Regions from separate parts of the Kitasatospora sp. SC0581 genome, predicted to be linked through region 1. Evidence: riboswitches for the same ligand, from Rfam matches in the RefSeq annotation. Region 1 holds a riboswitch; the other holds the start of a gene.

Evidence for each region. A riboswitch is a leader RNA that binds a small molecule or an ion and turns the genes downstream of it on or off. The one in region 1 is predicted to bind glycine.
Region 2: linked by a shared signal. The riboswitch ahead of gcvT (glycine cleavage system aminomethyltransferase GcvT) and the one ahead of gcvP (aminomethyl-transferring glycine dehydrogenase) in region 1 are both predicted to bind glycine.

The regions. Positions count from the first base shown of each region.
Region 1 is NZ_JBLRWA010000009.1:258,444-272,538, forward strand. Features, by position in the region: gene gcvP (aminomethyl-transferring glycine dehydrogenase) at 1-2,398, opposite strand, end outside; glycine riboswitch at 2,636-2,739, opposite strand; gene ACLWS4_RS17690 (PRC and DUF2382 domain-containing protein) at 2,891-4,165, shown strand; gene ACLWS4_RS17695 (MFS transporter) at 4,483-5,979, shown strand; gene ACLWS4_RS17700 (DNA polymerase IV) at 6,121-7,548, opposite strand; gene ACLWS4_RS17705 (SanA/YdcF family protein) at 7,621-8,343, opposite strand; gene ACLWS4_RS17710 (MerR family transcriptional regulator) at 8,438-9,082, opposite strand; gene ACLWS4_RS17715 (bifunctional nuclease family protein) at 9,306-9,782, opposite strand; gene ACLWS4_RS17720 (MerR family transcriptional regulator) at 9,880-10,575, opposite strand; gene ACLWS4_RS17725 (FHA domain-containing protein) at 10,755-11,297, opposite strand; gene ACLWS4_RS17730 (DUF881 domain-containing protein) at 11,866-12,762, opposite strand; gene ACLWS4_RS17735 (small basic family protein) at 13,046-13,378, opposite strand; gene ACLWS4_RS17740 (DUF881 domain-containing protein) at 13,375-14,095, opposite strand, start outside.
Region 2 is NZ_JBLRWA010000008.1:54,835-68,929, forward strand. Features, by position in the region: gene ACLWS4_RS15600 (ABC transporter ATP-binding protein) at 1-499, opposite strand, end outside; gene ACLWS4_RS15605 (ABC transporter ATP-binding protein) at 534-1,601, opposite strand; gene ACLWS4_RS15610 (ABC transporter permease) at 1,598-2,608, opposite strand; gene ACLWS4_RS15615 (ABC transporter substrate-binding protein) at 2,706-4,472, opposite strand; gene ACLWS4_RS15620 (ABC transporter permease) at 4,559-5,545, opposite strand; gene ACLWS4_RS15625 (enhanced serine sensitivity protein SseB C-terminal domain-containing protein) at 5,992-6,915, opposite strand; gene ACLWS4_RS15630 (enhanced serine sensitivity protein SseB C-terminal domain-containing protein) at 7,032-7,835, opposite strand; glycine riboswitch at 8,045-8,146, shown strand; gene gcvT (glycine cleavage system aminomethyltransferase GcvT) at 8,377-9,498, shown strand; gene gcvH (glycine cleavage system protein GcvH) at 9,598-9,978, shown strand; gene glyA (serine hydroxymethyltransferase) at 10,059-11,327, shown strand; gene ACLWS4_RS15650 (L-serine ammonia-lyase) at 11,489-12,856, shown strand; gene ACLWS4_RS15655 (MDR family MFS transporter) at 12,926-14,095, opposite strand, start outside.

The DNA of each region.
Region 1 (14,095 bases):
TGGCGATGTAGTTGGCGTTCAGCACCGCGACCTGGGTCGCGTGCTTGAGGCCCTCGCCGCCCATCAGCCGGACGTACGCCCAGGAGATCGGCAGGATGGCCGCCGAGCCCCACGGCGCGGCCGAGATCGGGCCCACGCCGGTGGCCGGGCCGGCCTCCGGCTGCAGCGGGTGGTTCGGCAGGTACGGCGCCAGGTGGGCGCGCACCGCGACCGGGCCGACGCCCGGGCCGCCACCGCCGTGCGGGATGCAGAAGGTCTTGTGCAGGTTCAGGTGCGAGACGTCCGCGCCGAACTTGCCCGGCTTGGCCAGGCCGACCAGGGCGTTCAGGTTGGCGCCGTCCACGTACACCTGGCCGCCGGCCTCGTGCACCAGGGCGCAGATGTCGGTGATCTGGGTCTCGTACACGCCGTGGGTGGACGGGTAGGTGACCATCAGCACGGCGAGGTTGTCGCGGTGCTGCTCGATCTTCGCCTTCAGGTCCTCGACGTCCACGTCGCCGTCGACCAGGGTCTTCACCACGACCACGCGCATGCCGGCCATCACCGCGGAGGCCGCGTTGGTGCCGTGCGCCGAGGACGGGATCAGGCAGACGTCGCGCTGGGTGTCGCCGTTGGCGTGGTGGTAGGCGCGCACGGCCAGCAGACCGGCCAGCTCGCCCTGCGAGCCCGCGTTCGGCTGGATCGACACGGCGTCGTAGCCGGTCACCTCGACCAGCTGCTGCTCCAGCTGGCGGATCAGGGTCAGGAAGCCCTGGGCCTGGTCGATCGGCGCGAAGGGGTGCAGCTGGCCGAACTCCGGCCAGGTCACCGCCTCCATCTCGGTGGTCGCGTTGAGCTTCATGGTGCAGGAGCCCAGCGGGATCATGCCGCGGTCCAGCGCGTAGTCCCGGTCCGACAGGCGGCGCAGGTAGCGCAGCATGGCGGTCTCCGAGCGGTGGCTGTGGAAGACCGGGTGGGTCAGGTACTCGTCCTCGCGCAGCAGCGCGGCGGGCAGCGCGTCGGCGGCCTCGGCGACCTCGACGGCGGGGACGCCGAACGCGGCCCAGACGCCGGCCAGGTGCTCGCGGGTGGTGGTCTCGTCGGTGGAGACGGAGATCCGGTCCGCGCCGTCCTGGTGGACGTTGATGCCGTTGGCGCGGGCGGCGGCGGCGATCTCGGCGGCGCGGCCCGGGACGACGGCGGTGACGGTGTCGAAGAACTCGCCGTGCAGCAGCTCGACGCCGCCGGCCCGCAGGCCCTCGGCGAGGGCGGCGGCGTAGCGGTGGGTGCGGCGGGCGATGTCGGCCAGGCCGTCGGGGCCGTGGTAGACGGCGTACATCGAGGCCATCACGGCGAGCAGCACCTGGGCGGTGCAGATGTTGCTGGTGGCCTTCTCGCGGCGGATGTGCTGCTCGCGGGTCTGCAGCGCCAGGCGGTAGGCGCGGTTGCCGTCGACGTCGACGGAGACGCCGACCAGGCGGCCGGGCAGCGAGCGGGCGAACTCGGCGCGCACCGACAGGTAGCCGGCGTGCGGACCGCCGAAGCCCATCGGCACGCCGAAGCGCTGCGAGGTGCCGCAGGCGATGTCGGCGCCCAGCGAACCCGGGGACTTGAGCAGGGTCAGCGCGAGCAGGTCGGCGGCGACGGCGACGATCGCGCCCAGGCCGTGCGCCTGCTCGATCACCGCGGTGAGGTCGCGGACCACACCGGTGGCGCCCGGGTACTGGAGCAGCACGCCGAAGACGCCGCGCTCGACGATCTCGGCCGGGATGCCCTCGGACAGGTCGGCGACGACGACCTCGACACCGGTCGGCACGGCACGGGTGTTGATCACCGCGACGGTCTGCGGCAGGGTCTCGGCGTCGACCAGGAAGACGCCGCCCTTGACCTTGGTGACGCGGCGGGCCAGCGCCATCGCCTCGGCGGCCGCGGTGCCCTCGTCCAGCAGCGAGGAGCCGGAGGTCGGCAGGCCGGTCAGGTCGGAGACCAGGGTCTGGAAGTTGAGCAGCGCCTCCAGGCGGCCCTGCGAGATCTCCGGCTGGTACGGGGTGTAGGCGGTGTACCAGGCCGGGTTCTCCATGACGTTGCGCAGGATCACCGGCGGGGTGAAGGTGCCGTAGTAGCCCAGGCCGATCATCGGCTGGAGCACCTGGTTGCGGCCGGCCAGCTCGCGCAGCTCGGCGAGGACCTGGGCCTCGGTCCGGCCCGCGGGCAGGTCCAGGGCGGTGATGGAGCGGATCGCCTCGGGCACCGCGGTGGCGGCGAGCTCGTCCAGCGAGCCGTAGCCGACGGACGCCAGCATCTTCTCCTGCGCGGCGGCGTCGGGGCCGATGTGGCGGTTCTCGAAGGGGCTGGCCAGCTCAAGCTCGGTGAGGGTCGAGGCGCCGGTGGGGCGTCCCGCGTTCGGCTGGGCGTTCATGGTGGTCGAGGCCTCCTGGTCACGGACCGGCGGGGGTACGCACGCCGGCCGGCCTCGCCGCTGCGGACAGCGGACGAACCTGGGCGGGCGGACCCGACAGGCCTCCCCCTCTGTCATCGGGACCTGAGAGCTTCACCCGCACGGGGCGCTGTGGGCGCTCCGTCGGCTTGCACCGTCGGTGAGGGTGGTGATCGCCGGCTTCCGCGCCGACGCTCCTGCCCTGCTTTCCAGAGTGACCTACCCCACACGGTACGGATGCCTGAGAGATTCCGGGGAGGAGTTGCTCCTTCGGCGCTCCGACCAGCGGCTTTCGCAGTCGGAGACTCTCCCGAGCGGGCTCTGCGGTCGTCGCCCAGGGTACCAGCGGGAGGCCCCCCGATCACGGGTGCGTCAGGTCGTTCGGGGTCTACGCGCGTCCCCCGGACGGTCCAGCGCGCAGCCCGTCCGGCGCACCCCGCTCGCGTCCGTCCGATTCATGGCTTTTGGTGTGAAGTGGCGGACGGAACGGGTGCTCCGGCCGCCTTCCTGCGGGAGTTCCGCAAGCTCAGCGCACGGGAGGAAAGAGTGCAGACCGACATCGACCCCCGGGACCTCATCGGTCACAAGGCCGTCGACCGCAACGGAGACAAGATCGGCACGGTCGACGAGGTCTACCTGGACGACGCCACCGGCCGGCCCGAGTGGGCCGCGGTCCGGACCGGCATCTTCGGCCGGGACGCCTTCGTCCCGCTGACCACGAGCGAGTTCGCCGGCGACGAGCTCCGGGTGCCGTACGACAAGTCGCTGGTGAAGGAGTCGCCGGACTTCGGCGTCGGCCAGCACCTGTCCCCCGCCCAGGAGCTCCAGCTGTACCGCTACTACGGGCTCGACACCCCGATGGACGGCCGCCCGAGCCACGAGAACGGGAGCCGGCCCAAGCAGGCCGACCTCGACTTCGGCACCACGGCGGCGGCCGCCGCCGCCACGACGACCGCGGCGGCCCCGGCGAAGTCGCTCACGTTCCACACCCCCGAGCGCTCCCCCGAGCCCGTTCCCGAGCCCGCCCCGGCCAGAGCCCCCGTCGCCACCGCCCCGCCCACCGCCGCCGTCACCGCCGCGGTCACCGACAGCACCGGAACCGCCCCGGAGGCCGACATGCGGATGCTCAGCACCCCCGAGGCCACCACCGCCGCCCCGGCGGCCGCCCCCGTCGCACCCACCGTGGAGCCGAGGCCGCAGTCGCAGCCCGCCCCCGCGCCCGCGTCTACGCCCGCCCCGGCGGCGACCGTCGGCGCCGCGCACGCCGACGGCGCCCCGTCCGCCCCCAGCGGCCCGGTCGAGATCAACTGCCGCGAGGAGCGGCTGGAGGTCACCACCGAGTGGCACACCCTCGGCACCGCGAAGCTGCGCAAGTACGTGACGACCGAACAGGTCGAACGCCGCATCCCCGTGGTCCACGAGCGCGTCCGGGTCGAGCGGATGCCGGTCAGCGACGCCGAGCGCGCCACGCTCAGCGAGAAGGACATCGCCGAGGCCGTCGAGGAGGTCACCCTCCGCGAGGAGCGCGCGGTGGTCCGCAAGTACCTCGCGCCCGTCGAGCGGGTCCGCCTGGTCGTCGAGCGCTACACGACGGAGGAGGTGGTCCGGGAGGAGCTCCGCCGCGAGCACGTCGAGGTCCACGACACCACCGCCACCCAGAACACCTCCCCGGCCGGCTCGACCCCGCCCCCCGCCTCACCCCCCGCCGCCGACTCACCCCGCCCGGCCGCACTGCGCCCGCTCGTCTGACACCACCCGCGAAGAGGGGCCCCGGACACCGTCCGGGGCCCCTCTCGCACACCCACCGCAGGCACCCTCCCCACACCCGCCACCCCCACCACAGCCCTTGTCACGTACCCGACCGTTCACCCCTGCCAAAGCGCCCCTCGCCACACCCCCACCCGCCCGCCGCAGGCGCCCCTCCCTGCGCCCACCCCCGCCACAGCCCTTGTCACGTACCCGACCGTTCACCTTTGCCAAAACTTAACCACTCGATATTTGACACTCTGAAGTATCTCCCTGCATGGTTACTTCAGTTCATTCACTATGTACGGGAGGAAGCAACCGTGAGTGAGGCACCACAGCCCACCACCGCGGCCGAGAAGCAGAGCAGCGCCCGGGTCCTGCCGGCCCTCATCCTGGCGATGCTGTCGTTCAGCGTGGTGCAGACCGCGGTCGTCCCGATCCTGCCCTCGCTGGCCAAGGAACTGCACGTCTCCGCGTCCAGCGTCACCTGGCTGATGACCGCCAACCTGCTCTCCGCAGCCGTGCTGACTCCCCTCCTGGGCCGCTTCGGCGACCTCCGGGGCCGCAAGCCGATGCTGCTGATCTCGCTGGCCGGCCTGGTCGCCGGTTCGGCGCTGGCGGTCAGCACCCACTCCTTCACCTGGCTGGTCGTCGCCCGTGTCCTCCAGGGCGCCGGCGGTGGCGTCCTGCCGCTGGCGATCAGCATCGTCCGTGACGAGCTGCCCAAGCAGAAGGTGACCGGCGGCGTCGCCGCCATCAGCGCCTCGATGGGCGTCGGCTCCGGCCTCGGCCTGGTCGCGACCGGTCTCCTGCTGGAGCACTGGAACTACAAGTCGATCTTCTGGATGGGCCTGGTCTTCGGCCTGATCGCGATCGCCCTGGTCGCCTTCCGCGTCCCGACCGACCCGGTGACCGACAAGGAGGGCGGCGCCGACCCGCTGGGTGCCCTCACCCTGGCCGGCTGGCTCTCCGCGCTGCTGGTCGCGGTCAGCCAGGGCAACCACTGGGGCTGGACCTCCAACAAGACGCTCGGCCTGTTCGCCGTCGCCGCCGTGGTCGCCCTGATCTGGGGGATCATCGAGACCAAGGTCGCGCACCCGCTGGTGGACATGAAGATGATGGCCCGTCCGGCCGTTGCCTTCACCAACGTGGCCGGCCTGCTCATCGGCTTCGGCATGTACGGCTCCTTCATGGTCATCAGCAACTTCGCCCAGACCCCGGAGAAGCTGACCCACTACGGCTTCACCGCCAGCGTGCTGCACGCCGGCCTCCTGCTGCTGCCGTCCGCGATCGGCTCGATGGTCGCCGCCCCGGTCGGCGCCCTGCTGATCGCCCGTCGCGGCCCGCGCCTGCCGCTGGTCCTCGGTGGCGTCCTCGGCGCCATCGCGATGGCCTACCTGGCCGTGCGCCACGGGCACGAGGGCGACATCTACACCGCCTCGGCGATCTTCGGTCTCGGCGTCGGCCTCGCCTTCGCCGCGATGCCGGCCTACATCAACGGCGCCGTCCCGGTCGAGCAGAGCGGTATCGCCAACGGCATGAACTCCGTGCTGCGCACGGTCGGTGGCGCGATCGGCACCGCCGTCATGGCCGCCATCCTGACCGGCGACACCATGAAGCTGCCGCCGCAGATCCCGCTGTCGCTGCCCACCCTGGACGCCTACAAGCACGCGTTCTGGACCGCGGCCGTGGTCTGCGTCGTCGCCGGCGTCGTCCCGTTCCTGATCCGCGGCACCAAGTCGGCCGCCACCGCGACGGTCGTCGGCGGCTCGGCCCAGCAGGACTCCAGCCCCGAGCTGGTCAAGACCGACGCCTGACGAGGCGTCCGGCCCCCGCGCTCAGGGACAGGGCGCGGGGCCCGGTCCCCGTACATCGTGAGGGCATCACGAACGCACGGGGTCCGGCACGGTGATCGGCCCCACCCGGTACTCCCCCACCGGGTGGGGCCGCTTCGCGTTTCAGGCTCCTTCCCCCGGCCCGCCGTTCCCCTCCGACGCACCGTCCGGCCCCTCGTCCGCACCCGCGTCCCGGCGCAGCGGCAGCGGCCGGGACGGTTCGAGCGCCGGGTCGTCCACCGCGAAGGTCCGTACCCGCCCCGGCCCGTCCCACGGCGTCTCGAACCGTACGGTGACCCTCCCGACGCCGCTGCCCTGCACCCAGCCCGGACCGAACTCCTCGTGCCGGACGTCCTGTCCGGGCACCCACCGCCGCACCACGACGGCCTCCGGCTCCGCCTCGGGCTCCTCGGCCTCGGCCGCCGCCTCAGCGTGCTCCGCGGCCTCCTCCCGCAGCGCCTGGGCGAACAGGTCCTCCTGGGTGTAGTCGGCGAGTTGGGCGACGCCCACGCCGAGCAGCCGGACCCCGCCGGTGATCTCCACCTGCTCGGCCAGCCGGCGCGCGGTCGCGGTGATCACCGCCTCGTCGTCGGTGGGCCCGCCGAGCGTCTCCGAGCGGGTCAGCGTCGAGAAGTCGAACCGCCGGACCTTGAGCACCACCGTCCGCCCCGAGCGCCCGGCCGCCCGCAGCCGCCGTACGCACCGGCCGGCCAGGGCCTCCACCTCGCGCAGAACCCGTTCCCGGTCGGCCAGGTCCACCTCGTAGGTGTCCTCCACCGACACGGACTTGGCGTCCTGGTCGGCGATCACCGGCCGCTCGTCCAGCCCTATGGACATCTGGAAGATCCCGGCGCCGTGCGCCCGCCCGACCAGCTGCACCAGCTCCGCCTCCCCCGCCTCCGCGAGGTCGGCCACCGTGCTCAGCCCGGCCCGGCGCAGCACCTGTTCGGTGGCCGGCCCGATCCCGGGCAGCGCCCGCACCGGCATCGGGCCGAGCACGGCCCGCTCCTGCCCGGGCTCGATCATGACCAGTCCGTCCGGCTTGGCCTGCTCGGAGGCGATCTTGGCCATCAGCTTGGACCCGGCCGCCCCGACCGAGCCGGTCAGCCCGGTCAACCGCTGGATGTCCGCCCGCAGGTCCTCCGCGAGCGCGAGGACCAGCCGTTCGCCGGTCTCGTGGTCCGCCTCCAGCAGTGCCGGTCCGTACGGGCCTGCCTCCAGGTCCACGAAGGCCTCGTCCAGGCTGAGCGGCTGCACCAGCGGGGACAGCTGCCGCAGCAGCCCCATCACGATCTCGCTGTTCTGCCGGTAGGCCTCGAACCGCCCCGCCAGGAAGGCCGCGTTGGGGCAGAGCCGGCGCGCCTGCGCCATCGGCATCGCCGAGTGCACCCCGAACCTGCGCGCCTCGTACGAGGCCGTGGAGACCACCCCGCGTCCGCCGAGCCCGCCGACGACCACCGGCTTGCCGCGCAGGCTGGGCTTGGCCGCCTGCTCCACCGCCGCGAAGAAGGCGTCCATGTCGAGGTGGATGATGCTCGGCAGAGATCGCACCCGCCGATCATCGCGTACGGGTCCGACAGTGCGTACGAACCGGGCCGGAGGCCCCGCTCCCGGCCCCCGTCGCTACTGCTTCGCGGCCTCCGCCAGCGCCTTCGGAATGCCGTCCTCCCGGGGCCCGAGGAACACCGGGTCCGGCCGCAGCCAGGCGTTGGCCGCCGCCTTGCCCGCCCCGGCGACCTCCCGCAGCCCGCCGTACAGCCAGGTCGCGTCGTGCAGTTCCGGCACCCCGACCGCGTACGAGCGGATGCCCGCCGCCTCGCACAGCGCCAGCGCCCGGCGGACGTGGAAGTCCTGGCTGACCAGCACCGCGTGGTCCACCCCGAAGATCCGGCGCGCCCGGGTGCAGGAGTCCCAGGTGTCGAAGCCCGCGTAGTCCCGCACCACCCGGTCCTCGGGAACGCCGTTCCGGGTCAGGTAGTCGTACATCGCGTCGGGCTCGGAGTACTCGACCCGCCCGTTGTCCCCGGTCACCAGGATCGCCTGCACCTTCCCCTCCCGGTACAGGTCCACCGCCGCGACCAGCCGGTGCTCCAGGTACGGGGAGGGCTTGCCCTGGTACAGGCCGGCCCCGAAGACCACCGCGACCGGCGCGGCGGGCGCGCTCTCCACGGTGCCCACCCGGTCCCCCGCGGCGAACCACACCCAGGCGCTCGGCGCCAGCGCCAGCGAGCAGAGCACCGTTCCGACCTGGAACACCCTGCGCTGCGTCCGCCGCTGCCGCAGCCGGGCCCCCAGCAGTCCGGCCCTGCGCCGCAGCAGCCCCGATATACCGGTACCGACTCCCACGTGCCCTCCCTCGATCACGTCAACCGGGGAACACGACGGGGCCGCGGGTCCGAACGGTTCCCCGTCCGGGCCCGCGGCCCCGTCGAACGCCTGCTCAGACCGCCCGGTTGCGCCGCTGGGCCAGCTCGTCGGCCGGGTCGTGCCCGACCATCGTCTCGCCGGTGTCGGTGCGCTCGGCGTGCAGCCGCCCGAGGGTGAGCTCCAGCTCCTGCCAGACCGCTCCGACCGCGATGCCGAAGACCCCCTGACCGCCCTTCAGCAGGTCCACCACCTGCTGCGGCGTCGTGCACTCGTACACCGTCGCGCCGTCGCACATCAGCGTCATCCCCGCCAGGTCGGCCTGGTCGGCGGCCTGGAGGTGGGCGACCGCCACCCGGATGTTCTGCAGCGAGACACCCGCGTCGAGCAGCCGCTTCACGATCTTCAGCAGCAGGATGTCGCGGAAGCTGTAGAGCCGCTGGCTGGTCGACGGGTACGCGGTGCGGACGCTGGGCTCCAGCAGTCCGGTGCGGGCCCAGTAGTCCAGCTGACGGTAGGTGATGCCGGCCGCCGCACAGGCCGTCGGGCCCCGGAAGCCGAGCAGGTCGGACGTCGGGGCCAGCCGTTCGATGGCCGGTTGGCCCGCCTGTACGGCCGGGAACCTGCCGACCCGGGGGAAATCCGTGACGGTGCGAGCGGTGCGCGGCATGTGCACGGCGCACCGGCCTCCCACGGCCGCGTCATCGCCGGTGCTGCTCATGCCTGCCTCCGTCCACTTGTGCTGCGGGCAACCCGACTGCGGGCATCGGCCACCCGGACAGCCACTCCTGACGGTAGGCAGTCCCCTATGACCCGTCAACGATCGCCACGCCGGGCCAGACAAACCACATCACTCAGGAGAGTGGTTTTTCGTGCCCCTAGTGTGGGTAGATGGACGGATTTTGGCAAAACGATGGGCCGAAAGGCCGCACGGTCGGGCCCCGCTACTGCGGGCCGCTGCCGCCGAAGTCCTCGGGCGACACCTGGTCGAGGAACTCGCGGAACTTCTCGACCTCGTCCTCCTGCTCGTCCGGGATCGCGATGCCCGCCTCGGCGAGCACCTCCTCGCTCCCGTAGATCGGCGTGCCGGTGCGCAGCGCCAGCGCTATGGCGTCGGACGGCCGCGCGCTCACCTCGACCCCGCCGGCGAACACCAGCTCGGCGTAGAACACGCCCTCCCGCAGGTCGGTGATCCGGACCTCGGTGAGCTGCTGGCCGAGCGCCTCCAGGACGTCCTTGAAGAGGTCGTGCGTCAGCGGCCGCACCGGCGTCATGCCCTGCTGGGCGAAGGCGATCGCGGTCGCCTCGCCGGGGCCGATCCAGATCGGCAGATAGCGATCTCCCCCGACCTCCCGCAGCAGCACGATCGGCTGGTTGGAAGGCATCTCCACTCGGACACCCACGACGTCGAGCTCATTCACACAGGCAACCCTATGGCTCCGCTCCCGGATATGAAAGCGCAGGGCCGACGCCGCTGGTCAGCGCGGTGCGGCCAGGGCGCGCCGCGGGCGGCACGCGCTATCCGCGCGTCCGCATCCCGGCCTGGACCATGGCCGCGTGCAGCCGTACGGACAGCGTCGCGAGCTCCCGAGCGGTGGCCTCCGCGTGCGCCCTGGTCTGCGGGTTCCGGTGCCGGCGCAACGGCGCCACCACCTGTTCCACCAGCGCGATCTCGCGGTCCGCCGCGGCCTTCATGGCGCGCAGGTGCCGGGGCTCCAGCCCGTACCGGCCGAGCTCCGCGACCAGCCGGGCCACCTGGAGCGCCTCGCCGTCGTAGCCGCCGTCCGGTCCCGGGGCGACCAGTCCGTAGGACTCCCACTCGGCCAGCTCCGGCTCCCCGGCCTCGGCCGCCGCGAGCAGTTCGGCGCGCCCCAGCCGGACGCCGGAGGGCACCTCTCCGCCGGCCACCAGCTCCCGGTCCGCCTCCTCCAGCGGCCCGGGCCGGGTGTCGGCGGCGGAGGGCAGCGCGGGCGGGTTCTCACCGCGCTCGATGGCGTCCAGGTGCTCCCGGATCACCCGCAGCGGCAGGTAGTGGTCCCGCTGCATGCGCAGGACGTAGGCCAGCCGCTCGACGTCGGCCGGGCTGAACTTGCGGTACCCCGAGGGCGTGCGCTGCGGCTCGACCAGTCCCTCCGCCTCCAGGAAGCGGATCTTGGAGATGGTGACCTCGGGGAAGTCGTCGCGCAGGAAGGCCAGCACCGCGCCGATGCTCAGCAGCTCGTCACCGCCGCGCCGGCGGCCGGCGGGCCGCTCAGCCCGGACCGGCTGCCGCGGGCCCGCGACCACCCCGCGTCCGCCGCGGTCCGCCTGCGGACCGGACGGGGTTGGGGTGGCCGCCCCGAGAGAAGAGGAAGGGGTATTCGTATTCACTCGGGCTCCTGCCGACGTCGTTTTCAGTACCCCCGGTTGTGGCCGGCGAAGAACACCAGCCGGTACTTCCCGATCTGCACCTCGTCGCCGTTGTTCAGCGGCACCTCGTCGATCCGCTCCCGGTTCACGTAGGTGCCGTTGAGGCTGCCCACGTCCGCGACGCTGAAGCCGGCCGGGGTGCGGCGGAACTCCACGTGGCGGCGCGAGACCGTGACGTCGTCGAGGAAGATGTCACCCTGCGGGTGGCGACCCGCCGTGGTGACGTCCGAGTCCAGCAGGAACCGGCTGCCGGAGTTCGGACCGCGCTGCACGATCAGCAGGGCCGAGCCCGGCGGCAGCGCGTCGATCGCCGACAGCACCTCGGCCGACAGGGCCGGCGTGGCGCCGGTGCCGGTCGTGGTGGTGGGGTCGTACGACTCCAGGCCGGAGATGGAGATGGTCGACGTGGTCTCCGCCGCCCCCTCCGGAAGCAGGCCGCCGCGCAGCGCCGTGCCGCAGTTGGAACAGAACCGGGCCGCGGCCGGGTTCCGGTTGCCGCACCTGGGGCACGGAGTGGGGCCAGCCATGTTCACAGCCTCCTGGCGCGGCACACCCGACGGGTTGTGCCCGGCGTACGGATCCGGGGCAAACCCTCCACCAGAGGTTGAGGGTCCTGACGGGAAACCTATGCGCGGCTCGCCGGAGGGGTCAACCGACGCGCCGTAGCCCGCCTGATTCCCCGCGTACTGGGCGGCGCCGCCGTCCCGGTACAGCTGCTGACCTGCGTACGGCGCGGCCTCGGGGGCCGGGCGCATGCCCGGCACTGCGGGCTCGTCCTCCGGTCGGCGGTGACGCGCGGTGGGCGCCTCGACGGCGGCGGCGTCACGGCCCTTGTTACGACCGAACAACTTCGAGAAGAAACTCACGGGCGAATCCCCTTGCGTGTGACAGACCCGCCCGCGGGGCAGGGTGAGAACCTCGGACATGCTGCGGGCCCGGTCGTTGCGGCTCGGGCCCGCTGGAGTGGTACTCCGGCGGTTGGTACTGCGGTTGTTGCTCCGGAGCGTACTGGTGCGAACCAGTCTCGCCCATGTGACGGCGGCGCCCCGCAGCGGGTGCCGCCCGCCCTTGACGGGCCGTTCGCCGGGCGCCCCGTCACTTCGAAGCCGGCTTGGCGTACTGCGGCGACTTCGGGTCCACGAGGGCGTCGACGACCACCTTCTGCTGCTGGGCGATCGTCGCCCGCGCCTGGTGGCTCTCCAGCGTGCGGACGACACCTCCCGGGATGTTCAGCGCGGGTGTCAGATCCTGCGGGTTCCCCACGACCGTGAAGCGGTAGGGCTGCGAGACCTTCTTCCCGTCGATCTGCACCCCACCGGCCGACAGGTCGGTGAAGTAGGTGTTGACCACCACGCGCACATCGTTGATCTGAATCGCCTCCGCCCCCGCCGCTCGAAGTTCTTGCAGGGTGTCCAGCAGCATATCTGCCTTCACCTGCCCTTGGGGATCATCGACCGTGAGTACGATGCCCGGACCAGTGGCTTTGACGGTGCCGGCGAGCACGCCGAGCTCCGTCGCCTTCTTCCTGGTCTGCTCCTGGGCCTCCTTGGCCTGGTTGGAGCTGTTCTCCAACTTCGCCAGGGACTGCTCCAACTCCGCCTTCTCCTGCTGAAGACGTTGCTGACGGCTGTCCAGTTCATCGAGGATCCGCACCAGGTCCTCCTGGCGGGCCCCGCGGAGCTGACTGTGGTGGTCGTTGGTCGACCGCACCTGGATCGCCAGCCCCAGGCCGAGCGAGAACAGCAGCAGCGCCACCACCAGCTGGCCGCGCGACAGCCGCGGCGGCCAGAGCGCCGCCTTCAGGCGCCGCCGGCCGGCACTCCGGTCCGCGACGGGCTCGGGCTCGGGTTCCGGCTCGGACCCCGCTTCTGGTGCGGGCTCCGGGCCCGACACGGGCTCAGCGGCAGGCGTGGACTCCGGCTTCGCCCCGGTCTTCGCCCCGGTCTCCGCCTCGGCCCCGGGGGCCGGCTCGGTGACCTTCGTGAGCCGCAGCGTCGGCTCGGGCACCGAATCGGCCTCAAGCTCAGCCTTAGCGTCAGACTTCTCCGCCGAGGCGACGACGGGCTCCACGGCCTCGGCGGTCTCCCCGGCCGTCCCGGCAGCCTCGTCCGCGTCCGCCGCACCGTCCGTCCGAGGTGCGTCCACGACCTCCCGGACGGGCTTCGAAACCGCCTTCTCGACCGCTTCCCCGTCCGGCTCTCCACCCGGCTTCCCGGCGGCCGGCCCGGCCACCGCTGCCTCCCGCCCGTCCTCCGCCGCGGGCTCGCGGCCCGACTCAGGCACGGAAGACATGGCGCCGGATCGCGGCCGCGTTGGAGAAGATGCGGATGCCGAGGACGACGACCACGCCGGTGGAGAGCTGCGAGCCGACGCCCAGCTGGTCACCGAGGAAGACGATCAGTGCCGCGACCACCACGTTCGACAGGAACGAGACGATGAACACCTTGTCGTTGAAGATCCCGTCGAGCATCGCCCGGACGCCGCCGAACACGGCGTCCAGCGCCGCCACCACCGCGATCGGCAGGTAGGGCACGACGGCGTCCGGCACCTCGGGTTGGACGAAGAGGCCGACGACCACCCCGATCACAAGACCCAGTACGGCAATCACGGTCTGGCTGCTCCTGTCCCTGTCGTGGTCTTGGTGGTTCCGGTCGGCGGACGCCGCTTGGCGGTGGAAGCACCGCTGGTCGGGGCCGACGAGGCGGAAGCGGAAGGCGAGGCCGACGGTGAGACGGACGCACCGGGGCTCTCCTGGGTTCCGGCTCCGGCCGGCGCCGTTGCGCCCGCGGTCGCCGGGGGCGAGGCCTCGGGCGTCACCGGCTGCGCGGTCCGCAGCGTCACCCCCACCGCCGCCGGCAGCGTCAGGTTCTTCTGCACGGAGAGCGTCGACTTGATGCCGTACTGCTCCTGGAGCAGCCGCAGGTACTGCCCGGCCATGTCCTTCTCGAAGGCGGTGAGGAGCTTCGAGCCATCCCCGATCGCCTGGATGTTGTACGGCGGCACCAGCGGCCGGTTGTCCACCAGCACCGCCTCGCCAGCGGCCCGGATCGCGGACAGCGCGGTCAGCCGCTGGCCGTTGATCGCGATCGCCTCGGCCCCGGATCCCCAGAGGCCGTTCACCACCAGCTGCAGGTCGCGGTCCCGCAGCCGGCCGCTGTTGGAGAAGCCCTGCCCGGCCCTCGGGTCGACGTTGCCGCCGCTGCCCGTGCCCGCGGCGTCCTCCAGGACCAGCTTCACGCCCGGCCCGGTGACCTGGCCCAGGCCCACGGCCCCGCTCACCCCGCCGGGATCGGCGTCGCCCGAGGCGAGCGCCTGCTGCTGCGTG
Region 2 (14,095 bases), on a different contig from region 1:
GGTTGTAGTGCTCGGGGCTGAGCCCGCACAGCTCCAGCAGCTCCTGGACGGCCTTCTTGAGGCCGCCCTCGGGCACCGCGTTCTGGAGCCGGAACGGCGCGCCGACGATGGTGCCGACGGTGTGCCGGGGGTTCAGCGAGGAGTACGGGTCCTGGAAGATCATCTGGATGTCGCGACGCAGCGGCCGCATCGCCCCGACGCTCAGGTGGCTGATGTCGGTGCCCTCGAACTCGATGGTCCCGCCGGTCGGTTCGTCGAGCCGGGTGACCAGTCGGCCCATGGTCGACTTGCCGCAGCCGGACTCGCCCACGACGCCCAGCGTCTCGCCGGCGTTGACGGTGAAGTCGATGCCGTCGACGGCCCGCACCGCGCCGGTCTGGCGCCGCAGCAGCCCGCCGCGGATCGGGAAGTGCCGGGTCAGGCCGGCCACCTTCAGCAGCGGCTCACGGCCGGGGGCGGGTGCCGACCGCGGGGTCGGAGCCGCCTGAGTGTCCGTCATCGGTTCTCTCCAGAAAGGTGGTACGAGGCCGGGCTCACAGCCGGGGCGCGATCTCTTCGGCGAAGATGCGGTGCCGCTCGCCGGCCGCCAGGTGGCAGGCCGCGAAGTGCCCGGGCACGGCCTCGGCCAGTGCCGGGACCTCGCTCGTGGAGCGCCCGTCGGTCAGGGCGGCGTACGGGCAGCGCGGGTGGAAGGCGCAGCCGGACGGCACGTTGATCAGGCTGGGCGGGGTGCCCTTGACCGGCACCAGCCGGTCCTGGAGTTCCCGGTCCAGTCGCGGCATCGAGCCCAGCAGGCCCCAGGTGTACGGGTGTTCGGGCGCGTCGAAGAGGGTTTCGGCCGGGCCGCGCTCGACGCACTTGCCGCCGTACATGACCAGGATGTCGTCGGCCAGTTCGGCGACCACCCCGAGGTCGTGGGTGATGATGATGACCGCGGAGCCGAACTCCTCCTGGAGGTCGCGGATGAGGTCCAGGATCTGCGCCTGGACGGTGACGTCCAGGGCGGTGGTGGGCTCGTCGGCGATCAGCAGCGAGGGGTCGTTGACCAGCGCCATGGCGATCATGGCGCGCTGGCGCATGCCGCCGGAGAACTGGTGCGGGTAGTCGTCCACCCGGCGGTCCGGCTGCGGGATGCCGACCCGGTCGAGCATCTCGACCGCGCGGGTCCGGGCCTGCTTCTTGGTGGCCTGGGGGTGGTGCACCCGGTAGGCCTCGACGATCTGCTGCCCCACCGTGTAGTAGGGGTGCATCGCGGTCAGCGGGTCCTGGAAGATCATCGCCAGTTCGCGGCCGCGCAGTTGGCGCACCCGGTCCGGGCCGGCCGCGATCAGGTCCTCGCCGTTCAGCCGGATCTCGCCGCTGATCCGGGCCCGCTTGGAGCGGTGCAGGCCCATGATGCCGAGCGAGGTGACGGACTTGCCGGAGCCGGACTCGCCGACGATGCCGAGGGTGCGCCCCTTGTGCAGGTCGAAGCTGACCCCGTCCACCGAGCGGACCAGGCCGTCGTCGGTGTCGAAGTGGATCCGCAGGTCGCGCACGGAGAGGAAGGGGTCGCCGGCCGAGGCGGGAGCGGCCGCCGGGTCCTTCTGGAGGTCGGTCACGAGAGCCTCACCCGGGGGTCGACGAGGGCGTACAGGAGGTCGACCACGAGGTTGCAGGCGACGATGAAGAAGGCGGCGAGCAGGGTGACGCCGAGGATCTTGGGCAGGTCGTTGTCGGAGATCGCCTGGACGGCGAACTGGCCGACGCCCTGGAGCGAGAAGACCTGCTCGGTGATCAGCGCGCCGCCGAGCAGCAGCCCGAGGTCCATGCCGAAGATCGTGACGATCGGGGTGAGCGCGGCGCGCAGCCCGTGCCGGGCGACGACCTTGCGCTCGACCAGGCCCTTGGCCCGGGCGGTGCGGATGTAGTCCTCGCTCATGGTCTCCAGCATCCCGGCGCGGGTGAGCCGGGCGTAGAGCGCGGAGTAGAGGAAGGCCAGCGAGATCCACGGCAGGATCAGGTTGCGGGCCCACATCAGCGGGTCGTCGGTGAAGTCGACGTAGTGCAGGTTGTCCAGGATCGGCCACTCGTAGCTGAACAGCGTGAGCAGCAGCGCGCCGGTGAAGAAGACCGGCAGCGAGACGCCGGCGAGCGCGACGCCCATGGAGAGCCGGTCGAAGATCGACCGCGGCTTCAGGGCGGAGACGACGCCGGTGGCGACGCCGGAGACCAGCCAGAGCACGGCCGCACCGGCGGCGAGCGAGATGGTGATCGGGATCCGCTTGGTCAGCTCGGGCCAGACCTCCAGGTGGTTCTTGAAGGAGTAGCCGAAGCAGGGCACGTGACAGGTGGCCGGTTCCGGTCCGAAGTGGTACTCGGCGCCGCTGACCAGCCCCTTCAGGAAGTTCCAGTACTGGGTGTACAGCGGCTGGTCGAGGCCGAGGTTCTGCTTGACCGCCGCGATCGCGTCCGGCGACGGGTTCTTCCCGATGTACTGGGCGGCCAGTTGGTCGGCCGTCTCGCCCGCGAGGCGCGGGAGCAGGAAGAAGATCGCGAAGGTGACCGCGCTGACGACCAGCAGCAAAATCGCCGCCGCGAAGATCCTGCGGATGATGTAGGCAAACACAGTTGGGCGGCTCCGGCGGCCGCCGCCGTCCGGGATCTTCCGGACGGCGGCGGGCGCCGCTGCCTTCACCTGCCTTCAGGGATGCGGAGCCAGGCTCTTACTTGACGCCGATGTTCAGGTAGTCGTACTCGCCCGAGAACGCCGAGGTGGAGACCACGTTGGTGGCGTTGTCCGGGCGGTACAGGAAGACCTTGAAGTAGGTCAGCGGGACGTAGACCGCCTGGTCCATGACCTTCTTGTCGACGTCGCCGTAGATCTTCTCGCGGGCCGTCTTGTCGGGGTTGATCGCGGCGTCGTCGAGCAGCTTGTTGACCGCGGGGTTGTCCAGCTGGGCCAGGTTGTTGTTGCCGGACGGCTTGATGGTGCGGCCGTCGACGATCTGCTGGAGGAAGCCGTAGCCGGTCGGCCAGTCGGCGCCCCACTGCATCATCATCAGGCCGATGTTGTGCTCGGCCGCGAACTGCGGGGAGCCGGCGCTGTCCTGGAGGTACTTGCCCTGCGGGTACTGCTGGATCTCGGCGTTGATGCCGACCTTCTTCAGCGCGGCCTGGATCGAGGTGGCCGCGGCGACCTCGGTGGCGCGCTCGGTGCGGGCGGAGAGGACGGTGTTGATGCCGCCCTCCTTGCCGCAGGCCTTCAGGGCCTCCTTGGCCTTGGCCTCGTCGCCCTTGTTGTCCTTGGTCTCGTACGTGTTGAAGTCCTGGTGGCCGGGGATGTCCGGCGGGAGCACCGTGTTGGCGATCTGGCCGCGGATCGGGCCGCCGAGAGCGGTCTGCACCGAGACCTTGTCGACCGCGTACTGCACGGCCTTGCGGCACTCGATGTTGTCGAACGGCGCGAGCTTGGAGTTGATCGCCATGTAGACCAGGCGGCCGCCGTAGGCGTTGTCGGTGCTGGCCTTCAGCTTCTGGTTCTGGAGGATCTGCGCCTGGGTCTGCGGGTCGACGCCGCCGCCCACCAGGTCGACCTGGGCGTTGCCGGCCAGCAGGTCCTTGTCGATGGTGGACTGGTCGATGTTCATCCGGAGCACGATCTTGTCCGCGAGCTGCTTGCGGATCGGGTCGGTGCTCGCGTCCCAGTTGGTGTTCGGGACCAGGACGGCCTGCTTGCCGTCCTCGTAGGACTCGAACTTGTAGGAGCCCGAGGAGACGATCTTCTTCACGTACTCCGAGCCGGTGTCCTTGGCCTGCGGGACCGGCGCGGTCTGCGGGGCGCTGACCAGGTAGTCGAAGTCGGCGAAGGGCTGCTTCAGGTGGAAGACGATCGTGGTGTCGTCGGGCGTCTCGATCGAGTCGAGGCCGCCCTCCTTGTCCTTGTACGGGCCGGCGTACGGCGTGGCGTTGTCCACCAGGTGCTCGCGGAAGTAGACCGGGCCGTTGGAGTTCACGTCCAGCGCGTAGTTCGAGCGCTCGACGGCGTACTTGACGTCCTTCGAGGAGATCGGGGTGCCGTCGTCGTACTTCAGGCCCTTGCGCAGCTTGTACGTCCAGGTCAGGCCGTCCGCGCTGACCTGGCCCATCGACTCGGCGAGGTCGGGGACGAGCTTGTTGCCCTCGTCGCCCGGCGCCGGGTTGAAGGTGGTCAGCGAGCGGGCGTACAGGCGCGAGAAGTTGTAGATGTACGCGTAGTACGTGTTGCCCGGGTCGAGCGAGTCCGGGGTGCCCTTCATCTCGTAGGTGACCGTCCCGCCCTTCTTGTCCGAGGCGTTGACGATGCCCTTGGTGGCGGCGTTGGCGCCGGAGCCGCCTCCGGTGCCGGAGGACGAGGCGGAACCGGTGTCCTTCGACGAGCTGGTGCAACCGGTCACGACCAGGACGGCGGCGGCTGCGGCCGCGGTCAGGGCGACGGTACGGGACCTACGCATGGGTGAGATCAACCCCTTGGGGATGGGAGGCGGTGAAGGAGAGCCTTGACGGCGCATCACATGATGCGTGGTCATGTGCGGCGGAATCAGTTGCTCTTGGGATCGAGGGCGTCGCGAAGACCGTCGCCGAGCAGGTTGAAGGCGAGCACGGTGACGAAGATCGCCAGACCGGGGACCACCATGTACTGGGGGTCCACCTGGTAGTACCGGATCGCGTCCTGGAGCATCCCGCCCCAGGAGGCCTGCGGCGGCTGGATGCCGACGCCGAGGAAGCTCAGCCCCGCCTCGAAGAGGATGTTGGTCGGGATCAGCAGGGTCGAGTAGACCAGGATCGGACCGACCAGGTTGGGCAGCAGCTCCTTGAACAGGATGAACGGGCCGCGGGCGCCGAGGCTGCGGGCCGCGTGGACGAACTCCCGCTCGCGCAGCGAGAGCGTCTGGCCGCGCACGATCCGGCCCATGTAGGGCCAGTTGAAGAAGCCGATCACGAAGATCAGCACCAGCATGTGCAGCGGCAGGCCGTGCAGGCCGAAGGCTCCGCCCTGGAGCGAGGTCGAGATCGCGATGGCGAAGAGCAGCAGCGGGAAGGCCAGGAAGACGTCCATCACCCGGCTGATCACGGTGTCCACCCAGCCGCCGTAGTAGCCGGCCATGATGCCGAGCACGGTGCCGATGGTGTTGGACAGCAGGGTCGCGCCGAAGGCGACCAGCAGGGAGACCCAGGAGCCCTCGATGACGCGGGTGAGCAGGTCACGGCCCTGCAGCGGGTCGATGCCGAGCGGGTGTTCGAGGCTCATGCCGCCCCAGTCGCCGAACGGCAGACCGCCGAGGTCGGCGTCCAGCAGGTCCTGGTGGAGGGCGTCCGGGTCGAGCCCGAACATCGACTCGATCGGCTTGGCCAGCACGGCGAGCATGATCAGCAGGATCACCACGACGCCGCCGGCGACGGCGGCCTTGTCCCGCTTGAAGCGGGTCCAGGCGATCTGGCCGAGGGAGCGGCCCTCGATCTTCTTGGCCGGTCCGGCGGCGGCTGCTGCCTCCGGCTCGTTCCCGGCGGTGGTCACGGATGTCATGGTCAGTTGGTCCCCTCGCCGACGGTGGCCGGCCCACGGGTGCCGGTCGCCGTCTTCGGCGGTGCGGCTGCGGACGTGCGGAGGTGCTTAGGAGGAGCGGGTGTTGACGGCAGTGCGTCGTGCACAGGCACTGCCACCACGCGGGATGGGCGTCGCGTGGACGGGCTTGTCGGCGTGCGCGCTCACCTTTGTGGGGTTCCAGCACGCGCGGTGCGTTGCGCAGAACTCTCTGCCATCCGAACTGGCTTGCGCCAGCCCCGACAACCGACAGATGCCCAACTGTGATCTGCGTGCATGCACCTCCCCGATCTTCGGCATATACCTCTTCACATGGCTGTAACTGCCATGTCAAGATGACCGGGCCGCACATCCGGAAATTCGTCCGGAAAGCATCGAAGCCGACTTGACGGACAATCAAGTCGGCTTCGGAGAATGGGTTTTGGGATTCAGCGCCCGGGGTAGCCGGGCCACGGCCGCTGCGGCTGCTGCTGCCAGCCCTGCGCCGGCGGCTGGGTGCCGTACGCGTAGCCCGGCATCGACTGCCCGGGGTACGGCGGCGGGGGCACCGGCGGGTACGGGCCGGTCGGCGGGCGGCCCGCCTCCCGGTCGAAGAACGGCCGCGCGTTGGCGCGCATCCACAGCGCCACCGGGTCGTACTCGTCCGACATCGCCACCGTGGACACCGCGAGCCCCTCCGGGGCCACCGCGATCGCGCGCTGCATCAGCGCCCGCACCGCCTCCACCGCCGGCGGCGAACTCTCGTAGAGGTCAAGGCCGATGGCCAGGTACGGCTCCCCCACCGCGGGCTGCACCCAGGCCCGGCGCAGTGCCCGGACCGCGCGCACCTCGGCGGCCTGCCGCTCCAGCAGCGCGAAGAACGGCTGGGCGTTCAACTGCGGCTCGCTGAGCTTCAACGGCCCGGCCGGCAGCCGGTCCAGGCCTGCGGCGACCCGGCGCAGGTCCGCCCAGGGCACGCCGACGCCGCCGCCGGGGGCGTGCGGGTTGAGCCACAGGCCCCAGCGGGTGCGGTACAGCGAGGCCGCGATCTCCCGGCCGGAGACGACCTCGTGGGCCCGCGCCCAGCCGGAGGCGGTCAGCTGCTCGGGCGAGGTGACGGCCGGCGCGTAGCCGTGGCCGCTGATCTCCATGTTCCCGTACTGCGCGTCCGGGCTGCCCGGCGTGCCGTGCCACAGCAGCATCCAGACCCGGCCGTCCGCCAGCGCGTGCAGCAGCCGCTCGTACGCGTCGTAGCGCTCCGGCGCGACGTCGCGCAGGGCGCGCTCCAACGCGCCGGGATCAGCTCCCGGGCGCCCGGCCGGTGCCTGGCCCCAGGGCCCCGGCACACCGCCCGCTCCCGTTCCCGCACTCATGCGCCCACCTCGCCGCGCCTCTTTCCCTCAACCCGCCGACCCGTCGGCCGTCTGCACGCACCCTATGGCGCGGCACCGGCCACCGCCACGGCGACGTGCCTCTGATCCGGACCCGCTCACGCCCGCGTGTGGAAAGGCAGTACCCGGGTGAGCAGCCACTCGACCACCGGGTCGTCGGCGAGGTCGAGCAGTACGAGGTGGACGCCCCCGGGCAGCGGCGCGGTTCCCAGCGCTCGCCCGAGTGCCTCGTTCACCGCGGCCGGGTCGGCCGGGGCCGCCGGGTCCAACTGGACGCCCACGAACATCACGGTCGGTTCGCCCTCGATGCTGGCCAGCGCCCTGCGGGCGGTCAACACACCGGGCAGCGCCGACAGTTCGCTCCGGCAGGCGGCCAGGAAGTGCTCCGGGTCCTCGCCCGGCACCGGCTCGCGCAGCGCCACCCGGCCGCCGGTCGGCTCCGCGGCGCCCTCGGCCTGCTCCCAGCGGTCCTCGCGCGGGCCGCGGCGCAGCTCGGCGACCCCCTGCGGCGGCACCGGGAGGCCCACCGGCGCGTCCGGGTTCACCGCGATGCCCAGGCCCAGCGGCAGCCCGCGGGCGAACTCCCACACCGGCGCGATCGCGAAGGCCATCCCCGGCGCCTGCTGGAGGAACACCTCCTGCGAGGAGAACACCGGCACGTACGGGTCGCCGCCCAGCTCGATGGTCGGCAGGTCGAGCGCCTGGCCCTGCGGGTCGGCCCCGGCCGGCAGCGGCACCCACACCTGGCTGCGCGCCAGCACCTCGAACACCCGTGGGGTCGCGCCCGGGTCGCCCAGGGCCGCGGTCAGCACCTGCTCCAGTTCGTTGGCCGGCCAGGAGCCGCCCGCCGGCGCCTCCTCCGGTCCGCCCCACCCCTGCTGCTGCTCCACCGGGTACCCCATGCGCCGCCGATTCCGCCCTCTGCCGTCGGCCGCCCACTGCCGCACCGACGCGCAGCAGTCTAGAGGCGTGCGGGGGGTGCGGTCAGGACTCGTGTTCGGGTCCCGCGCGGTGTGACCGGGTCCCCCCTCCCCTCGTCGTCCGGGACGTGCCATGATGTGCCCGTCCGACGGCATGCGCCGCGGGCCCCCACAACTCCATACCGGCCGCTCGAACCCGCGCGGGAGAGCCCGGAGTGCCGCTCAGGCACAGCCGGCGCCGAAGGAGCAAGTCCTCCCCGGAATCTCTCAGGCACCCCTACCGCACGGGTTAGGCACATCTGGAAAGCGGCGCCCGGCCCTGTCGTGCGCCCACCCACGGTGCAAGCCGTCATGCTGTCCCCCAAGCTGGAAACGGCTGCGGGCGGCGGGGCGGTGAAGCTCTCAGGTTCGACGACAGATGGGGAGACCCACGCCGCCGCATGCCCGCGCGCAGGGTCGGCCCCCCAGCGGGTCCGGTCCGGTGCGTGCACCCCTGAGTGCCCCGACCGAGGAGTTCCTGGCCATGTCGTCCCTCCGCCTGACCGCGCTCGACGCGCTGCACCGCGCCCTCGGCGCGACCATGACCGACTTCGCCGGCTGGGACATGCCGCTGCGCTACGGCAGCGAGCGCGAGGAGCACCTCGCCGTCCGCACCAAGGCCGGCCTGTTCGACCTCTCGCACATGGGCGAGATCACCGTCACCGGCCCGCAGGCCGGCGAGATGCTGGACCACGCCCTGGTCGGCTTCGTCTCCGCGCTCGGCGAGCTGCGCGCCCGCTACACCATGATCTGCGCCGAGGACGGCGGCATCCTGGACGACCTGATCGTCTACCGCCTGCGCGAGGACGCCTTCCTGGTCGTCGCCAACGCCTCCAACGCCCAGCTGGTCCTCGACGAGCTGATCGCCCGTGCCAAGGGCTTCGACGCCGTCGTCACCGACGACCGCGACACCTACGCGCTGATCGCCGTCCAGGGCCCGGAGGCCACCGGCATCCTGGCCGACACCACCGACGCCGACCTGCCCGGCCTGAAGTACTACGCGATCCTCCCGGCCTTCGTGGCCGACCGCGAGGTGCTGCTCGCCCGCACCGGCTACACCGGCGAGGACGGCTTCGAGATCTTCTGCCACCCGGCCGACGCCGAGCCGGTCTGGCAGGCGCTGACCGCCGCCGGCGCGGACCGCGGCCTGGTCCCCTGCGGCCTGTCCTGCCGCGACACGCTGCGCCTGGAGGCCGGCATGCCGCTGTACGGGCACGAGCTGTCCACCGACCTGACCCCGTTCGACGCCGGCCTGGGCCGGGTCGTCCGCTTCGACAAGACCACCAACGAGGGCGCCTTCGTCGGCCGCAAGGCCCTGGAGGCGGCCGCCGCCGCGGCCGAGACCAACCCGCCGAAGGTGCTGGTCGGCCTGGTCTCCGACGGCAAGCGGGTGCCGCGCGCCGAGTACACCGTGGTCTCCACCGAGGGCGAGCCGATCGGCCGGATCACCTCCGGCGCGCCGTCCCCGACCCTGGGGCAGCCGATCGCGATGGCCTACGTCGACGCCGCCCACGCCGCCCCCGGCACCACCGTCGCGGTGGACGTGCGCGGCAAGCACGAGCCCGTCAGGGTCGTGGCGCTGCCGTTCTACAAGCGCGCCCGCTGACCCCTCGCACGCCCCCCGTTTTCCCATACGCGCACGTCGCAGCCGTCCGCGCGGCGGCCCGCTTCGTCGTACCCGCTTCCCATCCTGGAGAATGACGCCATGAGCAACCCCCAGCACCTTCAGTACACCAAGGAGCACGAGTGGCTGACGGCCGCCGTGGACGGTGTCTCCACGATCGGTATCACCAAGCACGCCGCGGACGCGCTCGGTGACATCGTCTACGTGCAGCTGCCCGAGGTCGGCGAGACCGTGACCGCCGGCGAGACCTGTGGCGAGCTGGAGTCCACCAAGTCGGTCAGCGACCTGTTCTCCCCGGTGACCGGCGAGGTCACCGAGGTCAACCCGGACGTCCTGGACAACAACGCCCTCGTCAACAGCGACCCCTTCGAGGGCGGCTGGCTGTTCAAGGTGCGCGTCGAGGCCACCGACGAGCTGCTCAGCGCCGACGAGTACGACGCGCTCACCAACCCCCAGGGCTGAGCCCCCGACGGGACGGGCCGCCGCACCGCGGTCCGTCCCGCCCTGGCCCCTTTCCCTCCTCCTCCCGGGAAGACCACACCATGACTGTTCTCAACCAGTCCCTGCACGCCCTCGACCCGGAGATCGCCGCCGCGGTCGACGCCGAGCTGCACCGCCAGCAGACCACCCTGGAGATGATCGCCTCCGAGAACTTCGCCCCGGTGGCGGTCATGGAGGCCCAGGGCTCGGTGCTCACCAACAAGTACGCGGAGGGCTACCCCGGCCGCCGCTACTACGGTGGCTGCGAGCACGTCGACGTGGTCGAGCAGATCGCGATCGACCGCATCAAGGCCCTGTTCGGGGCCGAGCACGCCAACGTCCAGCCGCACTCCGGCGCGCAGGCCAACGCCGCCGCGATGTTCGCGCTGATCCAGCCGGGCGACACCATCCTGGGCCTGAGCCTGGCCCACGGCGGTCACCTGACCCACGGCATGAAGATCAACTTCTCCGGCAAGCTCTACAACGTGGCCGCGTACCACGTGGACGAGAAGACCGGCCAGGTCGACATGGCCGAGGTCGAGCGCCTCGCCAAGGAGCACCAGCCGAAGCTGATCATCGCCGGCTGGTCCGCCTACCCGCGCCAGCTCGACTTCGCCGCGTTCCGCCGGATCGCCGACGAGGTCGGCGCGCTGCTCATGGTGGACATGGCGCACTTCGCCGGCCTGGTGGCCGCCGGGCTGCACCCGAACCCGGTGCCCTACGCGGACGTGGTCACCACCACGACCCACAAGACCCTGGGCGGCCCGCGCGGCGGCGTCATCCTGTCCAAGGCCGAGTTCGCCAAGAAGATCAACTCCGCGGTCTTCCCCGGCCAGCAGGGCGGCCCGCTGGAGCACGTGATCGCCGGCAAGGCGGTCGCCTTCAAGGTCGCGGCCTCCGAGGAGTTCAAGGAGCGCCAGCAGCGCACCCTGGACGGCGCCCGCATCCTCGCCGAGCGCCTGCTCCAGGCCGACGTGGCCGAGGCCGGCGCCAGCGTGCTCTCCGGCGGCACCGACGTCCACCTGGTCCTGGTCGACCTGCGCAACAGCCAGCTCGACGGCCAGCAGGCCGAGGACCGGCTGCACGAGGTCGGCATCACCGTCAACCGCAACGCCATCCCGAACGACCCGCGCCCGCCGATGGTCACCTCGGGCCTGCGCATCGGCACCCCGGCCCTGGCCACCCGCGGCTTCCAGGCCGAGGACTTCCGCGAGGTCGCCGACATCATCGCCGAGGCGCTCAAGCCCGCCTTCGACGAGACCGTCGCCGACGCGCTGAAGGCCCGGGTCTCCGCCCTGGCCGCGAAGTACCCGCTCTACCCGAACCTCTGATCACTCCGGTGATCGTTCGGGCGGGGTGACCGGCCTCACCCCTCCGGCGTACCAGGCACCCCGGGGCACCGCGCACACTGGAAGTGCGCGCGGTGCCCCGTCCCGTGTCGGCCCCTCCCTGCCCGCAAGTCCTTCCACGAGACCAGACAAGGACGTCCCCCGTGGCCATCAGCGTCTTCGACCTCTTCTCCATCGGCATCGGCCCGTCGAGCTCCCACACCGTGGGCCCGATGCGCGCCGCCCGGATGTTCGCCCGCCGACTGCGCACCGAGGACCTGCTGGACCGGGTGACGGGCGTACGGGCCGAGCTGTACGGCTCGCTCGGCGCCACCGGCCACGGCCACGGCACCCCGAAGGCCGTCCTGCTCGGCCTGGAGAACGCCTCGCCCCGCACCGTCGACGTCGACCAGGCCGACAAGGACGTCGAGCGGATCCTCGCCGAGAAGCGGATCAACCTGCTCGGCGAGCACCCGATCGACTTCGACCCCGACACCCAGCTGATCCTGCACCGCCGCCGCTCGCTGCCGTACCACGCCAACGGGATGACCCTGTGGGCGTACGCGGCGGACGGCTCGACCCTGCTGGAGAAGACCTACTACTCGGTCGGCGGCGGCTTCGTGGTGGACGAGGACGCGATCGGCGCGGACCGGGTCAAGCCCGACGACACCGTGCTGAAGTACCCCTTCCGCACCGGTGACGAGCTGCTGCGGCTCAGCCGGGAGACCGGCCTGTCGATCTCCGGCCTGATGCTGGAGAACGAGAAGGCCTGGCGCAGCGAGGAGGAGATCCGGACCGGTCTGCTGGAGATCTGGTCCGTGATGCAGGAGTGCGTGCGGGCCGGCATGTCCCGCGAGGGCATCCTGCCGGGCGGGCTGAAGGTCCGCCGCCGGGCCGCCTCGGGTGCCCGCGCGCTGCGCGCCGAGGGCATCGGGCCGGCCAACGCGATGGAGTGGGTGACCCTCTACGCGATGGCCGTGAACGAGGAGAACGCCTCCGGCCGCCGGGTCGTCACCGCGCCGACCAACGGCGCCGCCGGGATCATCCCGGCCGTCCTGCACTACTACCTGAACTTCATCCCGGGCGCCGACGACGACGGCATCGTCCGCTTCCTGCTCGCCGCCGGCGCCATCGGCATGCTCTTCAAGGAGAACGCCTCCATCTCCGGCGCCGAGGTCGGCTGCCAGGGCGAGGTCGGCTCCGCCTGCTCGATGGCCGCGGGCGGCCTCGCCGAGGTCCTCGGCGGCACCCCCGAGCAGGTCGAGAACGCCGCCGAGATCGGCATCGAGCACAACCTCGGCCTCACCTGCGACCCGGTCGGCGGCCTGGTCCAGATCCCCTGCATCGAGCGCAACGGCATGGCCTCCGTCAAGGCCGTCACCGCGGCCCGGATGGCGCTGCGCGGCGACGGACGGCACCACGTCTCGCTGGACAAGGCGATCAAGACGATGAAGGAGACCGGGGCCGACATGAAGATCAAGTACAAGGAGACCTCGCGCGGCGGGCTCGCCGTGAACGTCATCGAGTGCTGAGCTGACCGGCTTTTCCGCAGGCCCCCGGGCGGTCCCCCGTTCCGCCCGGGGGCCTGCGCGTTCTCCGGATCACCCGGCCGTGGCCGCCTTCGCGGGGGTGTCGGCCGGCTTGATCTCCCTGGCCGCTCCCTGCCGCGGGCGGACCAGGCAGGCGAGGGCCGTCGCCGCGGCCGCCAGCAGCACCCCGCCCACGACCGTGCCGTGCAGGCCGCCGGTGACCGCCGCCCCGACGGCGTCGCGAACCTCGGCCGGGAGGCCGTCGAGGGAGGCCGGGGTCAGCCCTCCGCCGGTGAGCCGGCCGGCCTCGGCGGCCCCGAGGCGCTCCGTGAGGGAGTCGGTGAGCCGCGCCGTGTAGACCGCGCCGAGCGCCGCCATGCCGAGCGAGCCGCCGATGCTCCGCAGCAGCGTGACCACGCCCATCGCCGCGCCCATGTCCTGCGGCCGGACCGCCCCCATCGAGGTCAGCAGGGTGCTCTGCATCACCAGGCCGAGGCCGATCCCGGCGACGGCCGTGAGGGCCGAGGCCACGGCGATCGGGGTGTCGGTGCGCAGGAGCAGCAGCAGCGCGCCGCCGGCCAGGGTGACCGCGCCGCCCAGCAGCGGGTAGCGCCGCTCGCCGCCGGGCCGGCCCATCAGCCGCGCCGTCACCAGCTGGGTGCCCATCATGCCGAGCATCAGCGGCAGCAGGAGCAGCCCGCCGGCGGTGGGCGAGGCGCCCCGGGCCAGCTGCAGGTAGAGCGGCAGGTAGCCGACCAGGGCGATCATCACCGCGCCGGTGAGGAAGCCGAGCATCTGCGCCACCGTGAAGTTGCGGTCGCGGAACAGCGCGGGCGGGATCAGCGGCCCGGGGGCGCGCAGTTCGGTCCGGGCGAACCAGCCCAGCGCGACCAGCGCGACCAGCGCCGTGCCGAGGAGCACCGGGGAGGTCCAGGAGTAGGCGGTGCCGCCCCAACTGCCCACCAGGGTGAGCGCGAGGATGCCGGTGGTCAGCAGGGCGACCCCGGCCCAGTCGAACGGGGCGCGCACCCGCTCCGTCCGCAGCCGTACCCCGACGCCGACCGCGAGCAGCGCGACCAGCCCGACCGGCAGATTGACGTAGAAGGCCCAGCGCCAGCTCAGCCGTTCGGTGAGGAAGCCGCCGAGCAGCGGTCCGCCGACGAAGGCGATCGGCATCAGCACGCCGACCACCGACTGCACCCGCGCCCGGTCGGAGGCGGGGACGAGCACCCCGATCACCGA